Regions from separate parts of the Gordonia metallireducens genome, predicted to be linked through region 2. Evidence: riboswitches for the same ligand, from Rfam matches in the RefSeq annotation. Region 2 holds a riboswitch; each other region holds the start of a gene.
The links. Region 2 has a riboswitch for cobalamin ahead of LQD00_RS04165 (FecCD family ABC transporter permease). Riboswitches for the same ligand answer to the same signal wherever they lie in the genome.

Region 1 (5,300 bases), on a different contig from region 2:
CCATGTAACCGTTGCCGCCGAACAGCTGGACGGCTTCCATCGCGACGTCGGTGGCGGCCTTCGACGAGTAGAGCTTCATCGCCGACGCCTCCGAGAGGCTCAGCGGCTTGCCCGCCTTGCCCCGCTCGATCGCACTGAAGAGCATGTTCTGCACATTGATGCGGGCGATCTCCATCTCGGCGAGCTTGAGCTGGATGAGCTGGAACTGGGCGATCTCCTGGCCCCACAGCTTGCGCGTCTTGGCGTAGTCGATCGACAGGCGCTGGGCCTCGTTGATGATGCCGAGCGAGAGCGCGGCGATTCCGACGCGTTCGGCGGTGAAACCGGCCTTGGCACCTTCGGAACCGCGCGAATCCTGACCGGTGTCCTCGGTCTCGCCGAGCAGACGGTCCTTGCCGACCCGGACGTTGTCGAAGAACAGCTCACCGGTGGGCGAGCTCATCATGCCCATCTTCTTGAACGGCTTGCCCTGTGTGAGGCCCGGCATGCCCTTGTCGAGGACGAAAGACAGCACCTTGCGGTCACGCATGGGGGTGCCGCTGCCGTCGTCGAGCTTCGCGAACACGACGATGGTGTCGGCGTACGGACCGTTGGTGATGAACGTCTTCTGGCCGTTGAGGATGTAGTCGTCACCGTCGCGGCGAACGGTGGTCTTCATGCCGCCGAGGGCGTCGGACCCCGAGTCGGGTTCGGTGATCGCCCAGGCGCCGACCTTCTCCATGGTGACCAGCTCGGGCAGCCAGCGCTTCTTCTGTGCGAGCGTGCCCTTGCCGCGGATCGTCGAGGCGGTCAGGCCCATGCTCACACCGAGCGAGGCGACGAGTCCCAGACACACACCTGCCAGTTCGATGTTGACCATCATGAACATCGAGCCGCTCATACCGCCGCCGTCGCCGGACGATTTCTTCTTCTCCCCGTTGGCCTCTGCCTCGAGTTCCTTCTCGAGCGCGTCCTTGGCCATCGCGTCGACCCCGAAGGTCGAGAGCAGCTTGCGGGTGATGTCGTACGGAGGCAGCACGCCGGACTCGAGCTCGTCGAGATGTGGTCGGATCTCCTTGTCGATGAACGCGCGCAACGCGTCCCGCACCATCAGATCTTCTTCGGACCACTCGAACATCGTCACTCTCCCCAGACAGTGCCCGCCGGGGGCGAACACGTTTCAGTTTTGCCGACTCAACTGTGTCAGGAGTCACTCGCGATGTCTAGGTACGTCCCCGCGGATCTGTTTCTTCAGGGCGAATTCTCAGGGGCCGGCCAGAAGTAGGAGGTCGCCGGCCGGACCTCGACCCGGAAGTACCCCGCGGCGTCGTCACACAGAAGTGCCTGTGCAACAGGCATCGCCACGACGACCGTCGCCACGTCGGCGTTCAGGGTGTTGCGCCGGTCGTGCACCCGCATCACGAACTCCTCGACGCTCTCGCCGCCGTGGGGCCGGGCCGCCGGGTCGGTGAAGAAGACCGCCAGCTCGCGAGGATCGATCTCCTCGGGCGCCGATCCCGCCCAGGTTCCGACGTCGAGCGTGCGGAGTTCCTCGTCGATCTCGGGGCGACCGCCCAGGAGCCGGACGCTCTCGAGTGTCGCGGGTTCCGGCCCACAGAAGGTCAGGGCCCCGACGACCGACGCCGCCAACGCTTCGATGTCGCGGCGACCGCGGTCGTCGAGGGGCGCTTCACCGCCGAAGCGCACCGATCGGTTGGGACCGGTGCGCCCGGCGGTGATGATCTGCATGAATCAAGGCGCTCAGCTCTGGGCGGCGTCGACCGTCCGGGAGGTGGCCGGGCTCTCCGACCGCGCCATCGCGCCGAGGACCAGCGCGAAGGTCACCGTCAGCACCGTCCAGAGGATGACCTGGTTGGTGATCGTGTACACGCGGAAGTCGGCGACGACGTCCGCGGGGAAGCCGGGGAACACGATCTGGCCGGCGTCGTTGCGCACCGGCTCCGGCACCTCGCTGAACGTCGGCAACAGCGCGATGGTGATGCCGACCGCGATCACGTACGCGGCGCCGCCCACCACGGCCGACACCAGTCCGCCGATCCGCGGCCGCAGCCACAGCGCGAGAACGACGGCCACGATCATCAGCACGACCGACACGATGGTGACGGTCAGGAATGCACCCGTCCGTTCCCCGATCGTGTCGTCGTCCCCGACCGCGGGCGGGTTGGCCGGGTAGGCGAAGAACGGCACACCGAAGACGGCGACGAAACCGATCGCCCCGAGGGCCCCGGCGACCGCCCGGGCGTCGACGGCCGGATACCGATTGCCCAGGTGGCTCCACAGCACGGTGAAGGCAACTGCGAAGAACGCCCCCATGCACAGGGCGAACACCAGGTTGCCGACTCCGGCGCCGAGGTTCTCCTGCATCGCGCGGGTGAAGACCTCACCACCCTCGCCGTGTGAATGACCGCCGGCTGCGTGAGCCAGCGCCTCTTCGGCTTCCGAGCGCTCGCCCTCGTAGTCGACGGCCTTCGACACCACGGGTTCGAGATAGAACCGCGCGAAGACGAACGAGATGATTCCGGCGATCAGGCCCGAGAGCAGACCTGCGCCGATGAATTTCTTCTCCATGTGAACTTGTCCCTACCTCTTCGGTCAGGCCGACTCAGTGGCAGGGAAAGCCGAGGAAGTGGCGGGAGTCGTGCACGAACTCGTGCACATAGGTGTTCTCGCCGAACACCGACACGACCCCCTGGTCGTAGCCGAGGAAGTAGTAGGCGAGCCCGGCCAGGAGGACCGTGAGGCTCAGCCAGAGCGCTGCGCTCGCGACCGAGAGATTCGGTACCGCCAGGGCGCGCGGAGAGGGTTTGACTGCTTCGGACGTACGGGGACCCGTCATGGGATTGTCCTTTCGCCGATCTCGCGTCGGAGAGTTGTGGATCAGATACCGCCGGCACGGCATCCTGACTCACGTCTTCTCTGGGGCACCGTCGAATCCCTCGACCGCGTCCCCGAGTCGGCGTTCACAGTGGCGCGACCGTTCCGGATTCTCACCGGATTCCCCGTACAGGCGTGTGTCGACTGTATACCCCGACCTGTCACACATGTGAGACATAGTGGATAGATGCCCCGCCCCTCTGTTCTCGATCGATTCACCGCCCCCACCCGGCGATGGTTCACGGGAGCGTTCACCAAGCCGACCGCAGCCCAGAAGGGCGCCTGGACCTCGATCGCCGACGGAGCGAACACCCTCGTCATCGCCCCGACCGGCTCCGGCAAGACCCTCGCGGCATTCCTGTGGGCGCTCGACCGACTCGCCGCCGACCCCGGTGAGCGCCGTCCGGGCACCAAGGTCGTCTACATCTCGCCGCTCAAGGCCCTCGCCGTCGACGTCGAGCGCAACCTGCGCGCACCGCTCACCGGGATCACGCGCGCGGCGCAGGAACTCAACCTCCCCGAACCGAACATCACGGTCGGCGTCCGCTCCGGCGACACCTCGGCCGCCGACCGCCGCGCGCTGGTGAAGACCCCGCCCGACATCCTGATCACCACGCCGGAGTCGCTGTACCTCATGCTGACCTCCGCGGCACGGGAGAGCCTCACCGACGTGGAGGCGATCATCGTCGACGAGGTCCACGCGGTCGCCGCGACCAAACGCGGCACACACCTCGCACTCACCCTCGAACGCCTCGACGAGCTGCTCGACAAGCCCGCGCAGCGGATCGGACTGTCGGCGACCGTCCGGCCGCCCGAGGTGGTCGCCGGGTTCCTCTCCGGGTCGGCGCCCTGCCAGGTGGTCAAGCCCAAGGCCGACAAGACCTTCGATCTCCGCGTCGACGTGCCGGTCGAGGACATGGCGAACATCCCGCCGGCACCCGGCCCCGAGGGTGCGGACTCCGCCGAGCTCGACGACGCCTTCTCCCCCACGGCCGGGTCGCTGTGGCCGTACGTGGAGGCGTCGATCGTCGACCAGATCGAGGCCAACCGGGCGACCATCGTGTTCGCGAACTCCCGGCGCCTCGCCGAGAAACTGACCGCTCGGCTCAACGAGATCCACGCGGAGCGGCAGGGCGTCACGACCGAGGCCACCGCCAACCCGACGGTCGCGGGTGGGGCTCCCGCATTCGTGATGGGTAGCGGTGCGAGTTCCGGTGCCGAGGCCGTCCTCGCGCGGGCGCACCACGGCTCGGTGAGCAAGGAGCAGCGCGCGCAGATCGAGGACGACCTCAAGGCCGGTCGCCTGTCCTGCGTCGTGGCGACCAGCTCGCTCGAACTCGGCATCGACATGGGAGCAGTCGATCTGGTGATCCAGGTCGAGGCCCCGCCGTCGGTGGCCAGCGGCCTGCAGCGCATCGGTCGCGCCGGCCACCAGGTCGGCGAGATCAGCCAGGGCATCCTCTACCCCAAACACCGCACCGACCTGCTGCACTGCACGGTCACCGTCGGCCGCATGCTCGACGGCGCGATCGAGGAGATCAAGGTTCCCCAGAACCCCCTCGACATCCTCGCGCAGCAGACCATCGCAGCCGCCGCCGTCGACGATCTCGAGGTCGACCACTGGTACGAGGTCGTGCGCCGCGCGGCGCCCTACCGCGATCTCGGGCGCGGGGTCTTCGACGCGACCCTCGACCTCATCGCCGGGCGCTTCCCCTCCGACGAGTTCGCCGAACTGCGGCCGCGGGTCAACTGGGACCGCGACGCGGGCGTGATCACGGGACGCCGAGGCGCCCAACGACTCGCCGTGACCTCCGGCGGCTCGATCCCCGACCGCGGGCTCTTCGGCGTCTTCATGGTCGGCGAGAAGTCAACGCGCGTAGGCGAACTCGACGAGGAGATGGTCTACGAGTCGCGGGTCGGCGACGTGTTCGCCCTCGGCGCGACCAGCTGGCGCATCGAGGACATCACCCACGACCGCGTCCTGGTGTCGCCGGCTTTCGGGCAACCCGGCCGGCTGCCGTTCTGGATCGGCGACGCCATCGGGCGGCCCGCCGAACTGGGTGCGGCGATCGGTGCGTTCACCGGGGCCATCGCCGATCCCGGCAAGCTCGACACCCATGCCGAACGGTTGGGACTCACCGAGAACGCCCGCACCAACCTCGCCACCCTCATCGCCGAGCAGCGCGAGGCGACCGGTCACCTCCCCACCGACCGGACGCTCGTCGTCGAACGGTTCCGCGACGAACTCGGCGACTGGCGCGTCATCCTGCACTCGCCTTACGGCCTGCGCGTCCACGCGCCGTGGGCGAGCGCCATCTCCCAGCGACTCCTCGCGACGCTGGGCATCGAGGGCGCCACCACCGCGTCCGACGACGGGATCATCCTGCGTCTCCCCGACACCGACGACGCTCCCCCGGGTGCCGACG
Region 2 (5,300 bases):
GGATCGGCGTCTGCTGCGCTATCGCGCGGGCGAGTACGACGCGGTGCCGTTCGCCGCCCGACAGCTGCATGCACGACCGGCGTTCCCAACCACCCAGTCCCACCTGTTCCAATGCGGACCGGATGATCTCATCGTCATCGGAACTGCCCGTGGCCCAGGCAGATCGGTACGGCGTGCGTCCCAGGCCCACCGCTTCTGCGACCGTGAGTTCGGCCGACGGGTGTTCATCCTGACCGACGACGGCGATCGACAACGCGCGACGCCGCGCCGGAAGGCGACCGAGATCGTCGTCGGCCAGTCGGATACGCCCGGACGACGGTTGTTCGAGACCGCACAGGGTTCGGAGCAACGTGCTCTTGCCCGTCCCGTTGGGGCCGACGATGGCGAGCCGGGTTCCGGCCGGGACGTCGAGGTCCACCCCGCGCAGGATCGTACGGGCGCCGCGACGACAGCTGAGGCCCGTCGCGCGCAACGACATCGAGCGTGAGTCGGCGGGCATCAGGATCCGCCGCCGAACACGTACTGACGGCGTCCCATCAGGAACAGGAAGATCGGTGCGCCGATGAGTCCGGTCACGATGCCCAACGGCATCTCGCGCGGCGCCGCGGCCACTCGCGAGATGACATCGACCCACACCAGGAACAGCGCGCCGCCGCAGACCGCGACGGGAATCATCGCGCGGTGCGTCGCACCCACCAGCAGGCGCGCGGCGTGCGGCACGATCAACCCCACGAAGCCGATCCCGCCGGCGACCGCAACCAGGACACCGACCAGGAGTCCCTGCACCGCGAACAAAGCATTACGCATGGCGCGCACCGGAACCCCGAGGGAGGTCGCGGTGTCGGTGCCGGCCGCGTAGGCGTCGAGCCAGGAGTGGATCGCCAGCATCGCGAACACCGTGGCCACGACGACCACACCCGCGATCTGGACTTTCGCCCACGTCGCGCCGGCGACGCTGCCCAGCATCCAGAACATTACGTTGTCGGCGGCATGCGGGTCGGCGGCGGTGAACACCAGCAGCGATGACAACGCCATGAACGCCGAGGACAGGACGACGCCGGACAGGATCAGGCGGAGGGCGGTCAGTCCGCCCTGCGCCCGGGCGACGGCATAGACGGTGATCGACGCCGCGAGCGCGCCGATCAGTGCGCCGCCCGACAACGCCCAGACACCCAGTGCGGCAAACGAACCGAGCGTGATGACCGCCGTCGCGCCGACGGCTGCACCGGCGGACACGCCCAGCAGGTACGGCTCGGCGAGCGGGTTGCGGACGAGGGCCTGCATGACGGCGCCGGCAAGGGCCAGGCCTGCGCCGACGATCGCCGCGAGTATCGAACGCGGTAATCGGAGATCCCAGATGATCACGGCGTGGGCGGCGTCGAGATCATCGCCTTGCAGGCGTCCGGCGACGGTTCGCCAGACGTCACCGATGGGGATCGTCTCGGCGCCGAAAGCAGTGGCGACCGCGACGCTCACCAGCGTGAGCGCGAGAAGAATCAGGGCAAGAGGCAACGACGGAAGTCGCCGTACCGACGTGTCGGTGGCGATCATCGTCGTGCCGTCGGGAGGACGGGACACGTGTGGAACTGCCTTCGGTCTGGGCATCTGTGCGCGAGATGCCGGGTGGACTCGACGAGAACGGCAGGTATTCGGACTCGGGTTCATCCGAACCCGACGCCTTCCCGGGTTGCCCCAGTGGCTTGCTGTCGGGTCCGTCCCCCATACCGCTGCGCGCCAGTCCTGGATTCGCACCAGGTTCCCTGGCACCCGCGTGTGCAGGTGCGACCGCTCTCTGGAGGTGAGGCTAGCAACACTATCGTGGAGATTGCGCCATCGCCCGGTTGGCCGAACCGGGCGCGCGACGTCGGGAGGTCTTACGCTGGGTGCCGACAGTGCCGCGCAACAGTCGCGAATCGAACCGAGGCGGACGGTGATCCGATGGACGGACGACCCACGAAACTTGCCATCATCGGCGCGGGCGCGGTGGGCACCGCGATCGCCTACTCGGCACTGATCCGGGGAGTGGCGCGGACCGTCGCCCTCCTGGACATCAAGGCGCCGAAGGTCACCGCCGAAGTTCTCGACCTCTCGCACGGGCTGGAGTTCGTGCCCCGTGCCGACATCCTCGGATCCGACGACGTGTCGGTGTGCGCCGACGCCGACGTCGTCGTGTTCACCGCCGGAGCCAAACAGAAGCCGGGACAGTCGCGTCTCGAATTGGCCGAGGCCACAATCGGTTTGACCCGATCGATCCTGCCCGGTGTGCTCGAGGTCGCGCCCTATGCGATCTATCTCATGGTGACCAACCCGGTCGACGTCGTCACCTATGCCGCGCAGCGGATCACCGGTCTGCCGTCGAATCAGCTGTTCGGTTCCGGAACCGTTCTCGACTCGTCGCGGCTGCGGTTCCTCATCGCGCAGCACTGTGGGGTGGCGGTCCAGAGTGTGCATTCCTATATCGTCGGCGAACACGGGGACAGTGAGATCCCGTTGTGGTCGTCGGCGACGATCGGCGGGGTGCCACTGACGTCGTGGAAGCCGCTGCCTGGACGTCCGGAGATGGATGCCGTTGCGCGCGAACGTATCCGGAACGAGGTCGTGCATGCGGCCTACGCGATCATCGAGGGCAAGGGTGCCACCAACTACGCCATCGGCCTCGCTGCCACGCGGATTGTCGAAGCCGTTCTGAACGACGAGCATCGTGTCCTGCCGGTCTCGACGGTCGCCTCCGGCTTCTCCGGACTCGAGGATGTATGCCTGTCCCTGCCGACCGTCGTCGACCGCGGAGGTGCGCAGACGCGCCTCGAGGTGCCGCTGTCGTCGGACGAGGAGGCGGGCCTGCTCGCATCGGCGGAGACGCTGCGCGCAATGCAGTCGCGATTCGGGTTGTAGGGCACGATCGTCACTTCCGGCAATGATTCGCTGATTCCGTTCAGCGCTGGCCTTCGGAGGCGGCGATCGTCCTCGAGTCACTGTCCCTCAGGCGGACCAATCTCACTCCAGGATGCGGATGTCGACGCCACGTCGGGGTAGTTTCACCTGGTCACATCGGTGTGAGAGAAGGTTCGACGATGAGTGGTTCGCGCAAGACGGTTCTGGGGTTTGTCGCTGCGGCGTCGATGGCGATCGCACCGCTGATGGCGGCGGCACCCGCCTCGGCTGCGACCGACTACGCCAACTGCAAGGCGCTCAACGCCGACTACCCACACGGTGTCGGACAGCCGGGCGCCGTCGACTCGACAACGAGCACCCCGGTCACGAACTTCACCGTCGACCAGGCCCTTTACGACGCCAACGACGAGAGCGATCGCGACAACGACGGCATCGCCTGCGAGAAGCGCTGACCGCGAGTCACACTGCACCTTCGGCCGGACCTTCACCACGATCATCGGCTGCAGCCCGTCCGGCTACCGTCGGCACGTCTCCCCGGTGCCTGTGCCGGGACGCTTCGTGCGGCGCTGGACGATACCGACCGGGCCGACCGAGCCGCGTGAATTCGACCCGCTCGCTTCGCTCCCGGCGTCGAGCAATTCCGGAGAAGCGCCCGTCGGCGCCGCAGTCGTATCGTCGGGCTCATGATCACCGGAATTGCCATCCACTCCATCTACGTCCTCGACCAGGACGCGGCGCTCGAATTCTACGTCGGCGAGCTCGGGTTCACCGTCGACACCGACGTCGACATGGGATTCATGCGGTGGCTGACGGTCGCACCACCCGGGCAGCCGGACCGTCTCATCCTCCTCGAGAGGCCCGGGCCTCCATCGCTTTCCGACGACGCTGTGGCCAAGGTCCGCGAACTGGTCACGCAGGGCGCGATGCCGGTCACGATCTTCTCGACCGACGACTGCCGGGGTACGCACGCTGCCCTCGTCGCGAAGGGCGTCGAGTTAACCCAGGACCCCGAGGAACAGCCGTACGGGATCGACTGCGCCTTCCGCGACCCGTTCGGGAACAACCTCCGGATGACGCAGCGTGCCACCCAGGAGCGGCCCGTGGGCAAGGACGACGTCGCCCGCTGGTCGCCCGAGAGCTGAGGGGTCTCCGACCTGGCCTTCCCGGCTCGTCCGCGGTCCGATGGAACCGATCGGGCGCGCCGATAGTCTGAACTACATGCGCGACGACAAGCTGCTCACCCGGATCTCCGCCCTCCTGCGACAGGCGGAGAACACCGACAACGAGCATGAGGCCGAGACGTTCATGCAGGCCGCACAGCGCCTCGCCACGGCGTCGTCGATCGATCTCGCCGTGGCCCGCGCGCACGATCCGGCCGCGCGCAGGAAGGTCACCCCGATCTCCCGGCAGATCAAGATCGGCGAGCCGGGCAAGCGTGGCCTGCGCACCTACGTGCAACTGTTCGTGGCGATCACCATGGCGAACGACGTGACAGTAGACGTCGCCAGCAACTCGACTTTCGTCCTCGCCTACGGCTACGAGGCCGACATCGACGCCTGCGAGGCGCTGTACACGTCGCTGATCATCCAGATGGTCGCCGCCAGCGATGCCTACCTGCGGTCGGGGGCGTACAAGGGGGAGACCTTCGCGCGCGTCGTCACGAAGGGCAGCGGCTGGCAGGCGCGCCGGGTGATCGAGGAGAAGCCGCTGTCGCCGATCACCGCGCGCCTCAACTTCCAGTCGGCCTTCGCCGAACGCATCGGCAAACGTCTCAGCGAGGCCCGCGATGCTGCCCGCGAAGAAGCACTCGACGCCGAACAAAAGTCCGGTGAAGCCGAACGTTCGACGGCGCTGGCTCTGCGCAACAAGGAACTCGAGGTCACCGATTTCTACAAGACCGAGTCCACCGCGCGCGGCACGTGGCGACCGTCGAGTGCGTCGGCCGGCTACTCGGAGGCCGCCCGACAGGCAGGGGACCGGGCGGGACGTCGGGCCAAGATCGGTGCCGACCGCGAGTTCGGCGGCGCGCGAGGCGCTCTCGAGGCGTGAACAGCGGTCGGTCGCTGGGCTCAGTCGGTTCGGTCGTACCAGGCGACTGACGGGGTCGGCGTGAACGGAGTGGGGGTCCCGGCCCAGCGCCGCACCCAAGTGCCGACCCGTCCGGGGTCGGTGGCCACGCCATGCACGACGATGGCGGTGACCACCAGGATCGCGGCGAACACGAACAGCCAGCTGATCGCGACGAAAACGACGCCGAGAGTGCCGAAGTAGCGGATCGTGCCCGACGCCAGCGTGGGCAGGGCGATTCGGCTCCCGGCCAGCAGCGCCGTGATCAGCAGACCCGTACCCACACCGTTGAGCGCGAGAAGCCGCAGCGGCACCTGCGTGGACACCAACAGTCGCGGGAT
Region 3 (5,300 bases), on a different contig from region 2:
TTGGGTCTGGAGATCTAGTGGCGATCTAGAACACCGTCGACCGCAGGGCGATCTCGCTGGCCAGTTCGGCGGGAGCGTTCTGCGGAATCCAGTGGTCGACGCCGGCCAGTTCGCAGAACCGGAAGTCGGAGTAGGCGTACCGGCCGCTGCCCTGCGCCTGCTCACGGCCGAGCGCGGCGTCGGCGTCGCTCCAGACGAGCGTCGTCGGGATCTCCACCGGCGGGCACGCCATGGTGCCCTTGATGTCGCCGACGAAGTTGGCCCGGTACCAGTTCAATGCAGCCCGCAGGGCGCCCGGTTCGCGCAGCGGGGCGAGCTCATCGGCGGTGACCCCGGCCGCGCGCAGCTTGGCGCCGTCGTCGGCGAGGAGTGTCTCCTCGGCGCCGTCGGCGACGAAATCGAGGATGTAGGACGATCGTTCGCGCTGATCGCTCGCCGCGAGTGCATCCCGCATCGCCGACGGGTGGCCGGTGCTGGCGACCACCAGACCGGTGAACCGGTCGGGGTACTTGCCCGCGAGATGCCACGCGACGATGCCGCCCCAGTCGTGCCCGACGAGGATCGCGTACCCGACCTTCAGTTCGTCGAGCACGGCGATCACATCCGACACCAGGTGGCTGAGGTGATAGTCCTCGACGGCCTCGGGTCGTGCGCCGGGGCTGTAGCCGCGCTGGTTCAGGACCAACGTCCGCAGGCCCGATTCGTGGAGTCGCGGGAGCACCGCGTCGTAGCAGGATCCGTCCACCGGGAATCCGTGAAGCAGCAGGACCCACGGGCCCCGTTCCGGTCCCCCGATCCGGACGTCGAAGGTGAGGCCGTTGACGGTCACCTGACGCTGATCTTCAGTCATTGGGCCACGATAGCGTCTGCGCCGAACCGGTGTCGGGGTCCAGGTGATGGCGGATGACGGGCGCCGACACGGGCGGACCGTCCTCGATGAGATGCATCACCGCGTCCATGTCGAGATGCTCGCTGACCAGGTCGGCCATCGTGTCGACCTGTCGCCGCCGGATCGCCTCCACCTCGGTGTCGCCCGCGACCCGGAAGTCCGGCACACCGGCCTCGGCGGCCACCTCGGTGAGCAGCCGACGCCGAAAGGCGTCGTTGGCCAGCAGTCCGTGCCAGTGCGTCCCACGGATCGCGCCTCGCACCGCACCTTCGGGACCCGCGGCGTCGTCGACGATCCAGGTGTCCTCCCGCGACCCGACGACCCGCCCGTGGTGGATCTCGTAGCCGCTGATCACCTCTCCACCGCGGCTGGTGCCGCTGACCTGACGCAACGTCTTGTCGGTGGCGAAGGAGATGTCGAGATCGAACACACCGAGGCCGTCGACGCGGCCACGACCGGATTCGATCGCGTCGTCGATGGTGCGGGCCAGCATCTGGAAACCCCCGCAGATGGCGACGACCGGGACGCCCCGGGCCGCGCGGGCGGTGACCGCGTCGGCGATCCCGCGGTCGCGCATCCAGGCGAGGTCGGAGACCGTGGCACGGGTTCCCGGGATCACCACCAGGTCGGCGGCGGCGACACTGCCCGGGTCGTCGACCCAGGTCACGTCGACGCCCGGTTCGCAGGCGAGCGCCTCGACGTCGGTGGAGTTGGAGATGCGGGGCAACCGGATCGCGGCGACGCGGAGCCGCGCGCCCGGACCGGCCGGGTTCAGCGGCGGTCCGACCCGCCGGCCGACGGGCGCCGCCAGGGAGTCCTCGGCGTCGAGCCACAGGTCGTCGGCGAACGGCAGGACACCGAGGGTCGGGCGGCCGGTGATCTCCTCGACCTGCCGGAGCCCGGTTTCGAGGATGCTCGGGTCGCCCCGGAACTTGTTGACGACGTAGCCCGCGATCAGCGCCTGGTCTGCGGGTTCGAGGATCGCGGTGGTGCCGAACAGCGAGGCCAACGAGCCACCGCGGTCGATGTCGGTGACCAGCAGCACCGGGAGCCGTGCGGCCTGCGCGAGCCCCATGTTGGCGATGTCGTTGCGGCGAAGGTTGATCTCGGCGACCGAACCCGCTCCCTCACAGAGCACGACGTCGAAGTCGCGGCGGAGCGCGGCGAGCTCCTCGGTGACGACCTCCCTCAGCCGGGACCGCCAGGCCATGTAGTCCCGGGCACCGACGTCCCCGGCCGGGCGCCCTCGCAGCACGACATGGGAGCGCCGGTCGCTGCCGGGTTTCAGCAGAACAGGATTGAACCGCGTCGAGGGTTCGAGCCCGCAGGCGAAGGCCTGCAGGGCCTGGGCGCGGCCGATCTCACCGCCGTCGAGCGTCACCACCGAGTTGTTGGACATGTTCTGCGCCTTGAACGGCGCGACCCGGACGCCGTCGCGCGCGAGAGCACGACAGAGACCTGCGACGAGGAGACTCTTACCGGCGTCACTGCTGGTCCCGCCCACGAGCAACGCCCCACCGAGATCGGCCACCACGACACCCCTTTCTCGACTGCGAACCAGGTGTCAATCTTCCACTGCCGGTCGGGGAACTCGACTCCGAGGGGTGCTCCCGCGCTCGGCCGGACACCGTCGGGTAAGTGTCGTCATGTCGCCGTGACCTTCCTTGCGTCGGGTCTACGCCGCTCACTAGTGTTGAGCGCGCATGTGGTTCGCCACGCGTGAAATCAGGAAGCATCTGATGGCGCGTGGCGTCGAGTCGCCGGCGTCACGCCGGCGACGAGAGGGAATCCGGTTCGAATCCGGAGCTGTCCCCGCAGCGGTATGCCGTAACGACCACCGTCATCAGCACTGAGCCCAGGCTTGGGAAGCGACGGTCAGTAGGAACCTCTCTCGAGAGCGACGGTGAGCCCGAAGACCTGCCAGGTGTACCGGACGCGCCGCGTCCGGTGGCTCGCCGCCTCGAGGATTGGGCGCAGGTCGAATCGGTGATCGTCGCGCGCTCTCTGCTGCCCGCGAGGTGGCTCGATCGATCTCCCCCTGCTGGGCGGTGAACCATCCGCCGTCAGTAGGAGAAGTCGACTTCCATGTCCGACACCGTCCGTCGCGATTCCGCGGCACCGTTCACGACCACCGTCCTCGGCACCGCACGCATCGGTCCCCGGCGCGAACTGAAAAGAGCCGTCGAAAGCTATTGGGGCGGTCGTATCGACCGCACCGAGCTCGCCGAGGTCGCGCAGCGCCTGCGCGGCGAGCAGTGGGCCGAGCTCACCGAGGCCGGTCACGACTCCGTCCCGGTCAACACGTTCTCGTACTACGACCAGGTGCTCGACACCTCTGTCCTCCTCGGCGCGTTACCGTCGAGGTTCGCCGAGATCGATGACCCGCTGGACCGCTACTTCGCGGCGGCGCGCGGCACCGCCGACGTCACTCCGCTGGAGATGACCAAGTGGTTCGACACCAACTACCACTATTTGGTGCCGGAGATCGGCCCGGACACCTCGTTCTCGCTGAATCCCGAGAAGGTCCTGGCGGAAGTCGCAGAGGCGAAGGAGCTCGGAGTCCCGGCCCGCCCGGTCATCGTCGGGCCGGTGACGTTCCTCGCGCTGTCCAAGGCGGTCGACGGAGCGAGTGCGCCGCTGGATCGCCTCGACGAACTGGTCCCGTTGTACCGCGACCTCCTGACGCTGCTGGCCGAGGCCGGCGTCGAGTGGGTTCAGCTGGACGAACCCGTCCTGGTCACCGATGTCGCCGCCGACCTGGGTCCCCGGGCCGAATCGGTGTACGACGCCCTGGGCACCCACGCTCAGCGTCCTGCCATCGCCGTGGCAACTTACTTCGGTGATCCCGGTGATCGGTTGACATATCTCGCGCGCACCCCGATCGAGGCAGTCGCGGTCGACCTCGTCGAAGGGTCGGTCGAGACCGTTGCCGGTACCCCGGGTCTGGCGGACAAGCTGCTGATCGCCGGCGTCGTGGACGGCCGCAATGTGTGGCGCACCGACCTGGACCAGGCCGCCGCGACGCTGGCCACCGTCCTCGGCTCCGCGCGGTCGATCGCCGTGTCGACCTCCTGCTCCACACTTCACGTCCCCTATTCCCTGGACGCCGAGAACGAGCTCGACACCGATCTCCGCGGCTGGCTGGCCTTCGCGGCAGAGAAATTCCGCGAGGTCGCGGTGCTGTCGTCGGCGTTGCACGAGGGCCGGGTCGTGCAGGCTGCCGCGTTCGCCGCGAGCACCATGGCACTCGCGAGCCGTGCCACCGATCCGCGCCTGCACAACGACGAGGTCCGCACACGTCTCGCCGCCATCAGCGATGCCGACGCCACCCGAGGCACGGCTGAACAGCGTCGCGTCGCGCAACAGGAACGGTTGGGGCTGCCCCCGCTGCCGACCACCACGATCGGTTCGTATCCGCAGACTTCTGCCATCCGGCTGGCACGCGCCGCACTCCGATCGGGCGAGATCGATCGCGCCGAGTACGAGAACCGGATGAAAGCCGAGATCGCCGATGTTGTCGCGTTGCAGGAGTCGATCGGTCTGGACGTCCTCGTCCACGGCGAACCCGAGCGCAACGACATGGTGCAGTACTTCGCCGAGCAGTTCGACGGCTACTTCGCCACCGCCAACGGGTGGGTGCAATCCTACGGTTCACGGTGCGTGCGACCGCCGATCCTCTACGGCGACGTCTCTCGTACCGCGCCGATGACCGTCGACTGGATCACCTACGCCCAGACGCTGACCGACAAGCCGGTCAAGGGCATGCTGACCGGCCCGGTGACCATCCTGGCCTGGTCGTTCGTCCGCAACGACCAGCCTCTGTCGACGTCCGCCGATCAGATCGCGCTCGCCATCCGTGACGAGACGGTCGACCTCGAGGCAGCCGGCGTCGGGATCATCCAGGTCGACGAGCCCGCCCTTCGCGAGTTGCTGCCGTTGCGCGACGCAGACAAACCCGGCTACCTGGAGTGGGCTGTCCGCGCCTTCCGGATCGCGACCTCGGGAGTCCGCGACGACACGCAGATCCACACGCACCTCTGCTATTCGGAATTCGGCGAGGTCATCGGCGCGATCGCGGACCTCGACGCCGACGTCACCTCGATCGAGGCGGCGCGCTCGCACATGGAGGTCCTCGACGATCTCGACGAGGCCGGTTTCCGCAACGCGGTCGGCCCGGGTGTCTACGACATCCACTCGCCGCGTGTGCCCCAGCAGGACGAGATCTACACGGCGCTGTCGTCGGCGCTGTCGAGCGTCGGCGCCGGACGCCTGTGGGTCAACCCGGATTGCGGGCTGAAGACGCGCGAAACGCCCGAGGTCGTCGAATCGCTCACCAACATGGTGGCCGCGGCAACACGACTGCGTGGGACGATCTCCTGACGATCCCGATGACGACGGCCGTCGCACTCAT

Region 1: it holds a riboswitch for cobalamin, as region 2 does, so the genes downstream of both, LQD00_RS18820 (CbtB domain-containing protein) here and LQD00_RS04165 (FecCD family ABC transporter permease) in region 2, are expected to answer to the same signal.
Region 3: it holds a riboswitch for cobalamin, as region 2 does, so the genes downstream of both, metE (5-methyltetrahydropteroyltriglutamate--homocysteine S-methyltransferase) here and LQD00_RS04165 (FecCD family ABC transporter permease) in region 2, are expected to answer to the same signal.

Annotation. Positions count from the first base shown of each region.
Region 1 is NZ_JAJQJP010000048.1:12,253-17,552, forward strand. Features, by position in the region: gene LQD00_RS18805 (acyl-CoA dehydrogenase family protein) at 1-1,117, opposite strand, end outside; gene LQD00_RS18810 (histidine phosphatase family protein) at 1,231-1,728, opposite strand; gene LQD00_RS18815 (CbtA family protein) at 1,741-2,568, opposite strand; gene LQD00_RS18820 (CbtB domain-containing protein) at 2,603-2,836, opposite strand; cobalamin riboswitch at 2,873-3,051, opposite strand; gene LQD00_RS18825 (ATP-dependent helicase) at 3,062-5,300, shown strand, end outside.
Region 2 is NZ_JAJQJP010000015.1:53,997-59,296, forward strand. Features, by position in the region: gene LQD00_RS04160 (ABC transporter ATP-binding protein) at 1-499, opposite strand, end outside; gene LQD00_RS04165 (FecCD family ABC transporter permease) at 499-1,551, opposite strand; cobalamin riboswitch at 1,624-1,805, opposite strand; gene LQD00_RS04170 (L-lactate dehydrogenase) at 1,939-2,892, shown strand; gene LQD00_RS04175 (excalibur calcium-binding domain-containing protein) at 3,072-3,344, shown strand; gene LQD00_RS04180 (VOC family protein) at 3,576-4,034, shown strand; gene LQD00_RS04185 (DUF2786 domain-containing protein) at 4,111-4,941, shown strand; gene LQD00_RS04190 (hypothetical protein) at 4,962-5,300, opposite strand, start outside.
Region 3 is NZ_JAJQJP010000054.1:21,542-26,841, forward strand. Features, by position in the region: gene mtr (mycothione reductase) at 1-18, shown strand, start outside; gene LQD00_RS21180 (alpha/beta fold hydrolase) at 26-829, opposite strand; gene LQD00_RS21185 (cobyric acid synthase) at 843-2,420, opposite strand; cobalamin riboswitch at 2,627-2,828, shown strand; gene metE (5-methyltetrahydropteroyltriglutamate--homocysteine S-methyltransferase) at 2,975-5,269, shown strand.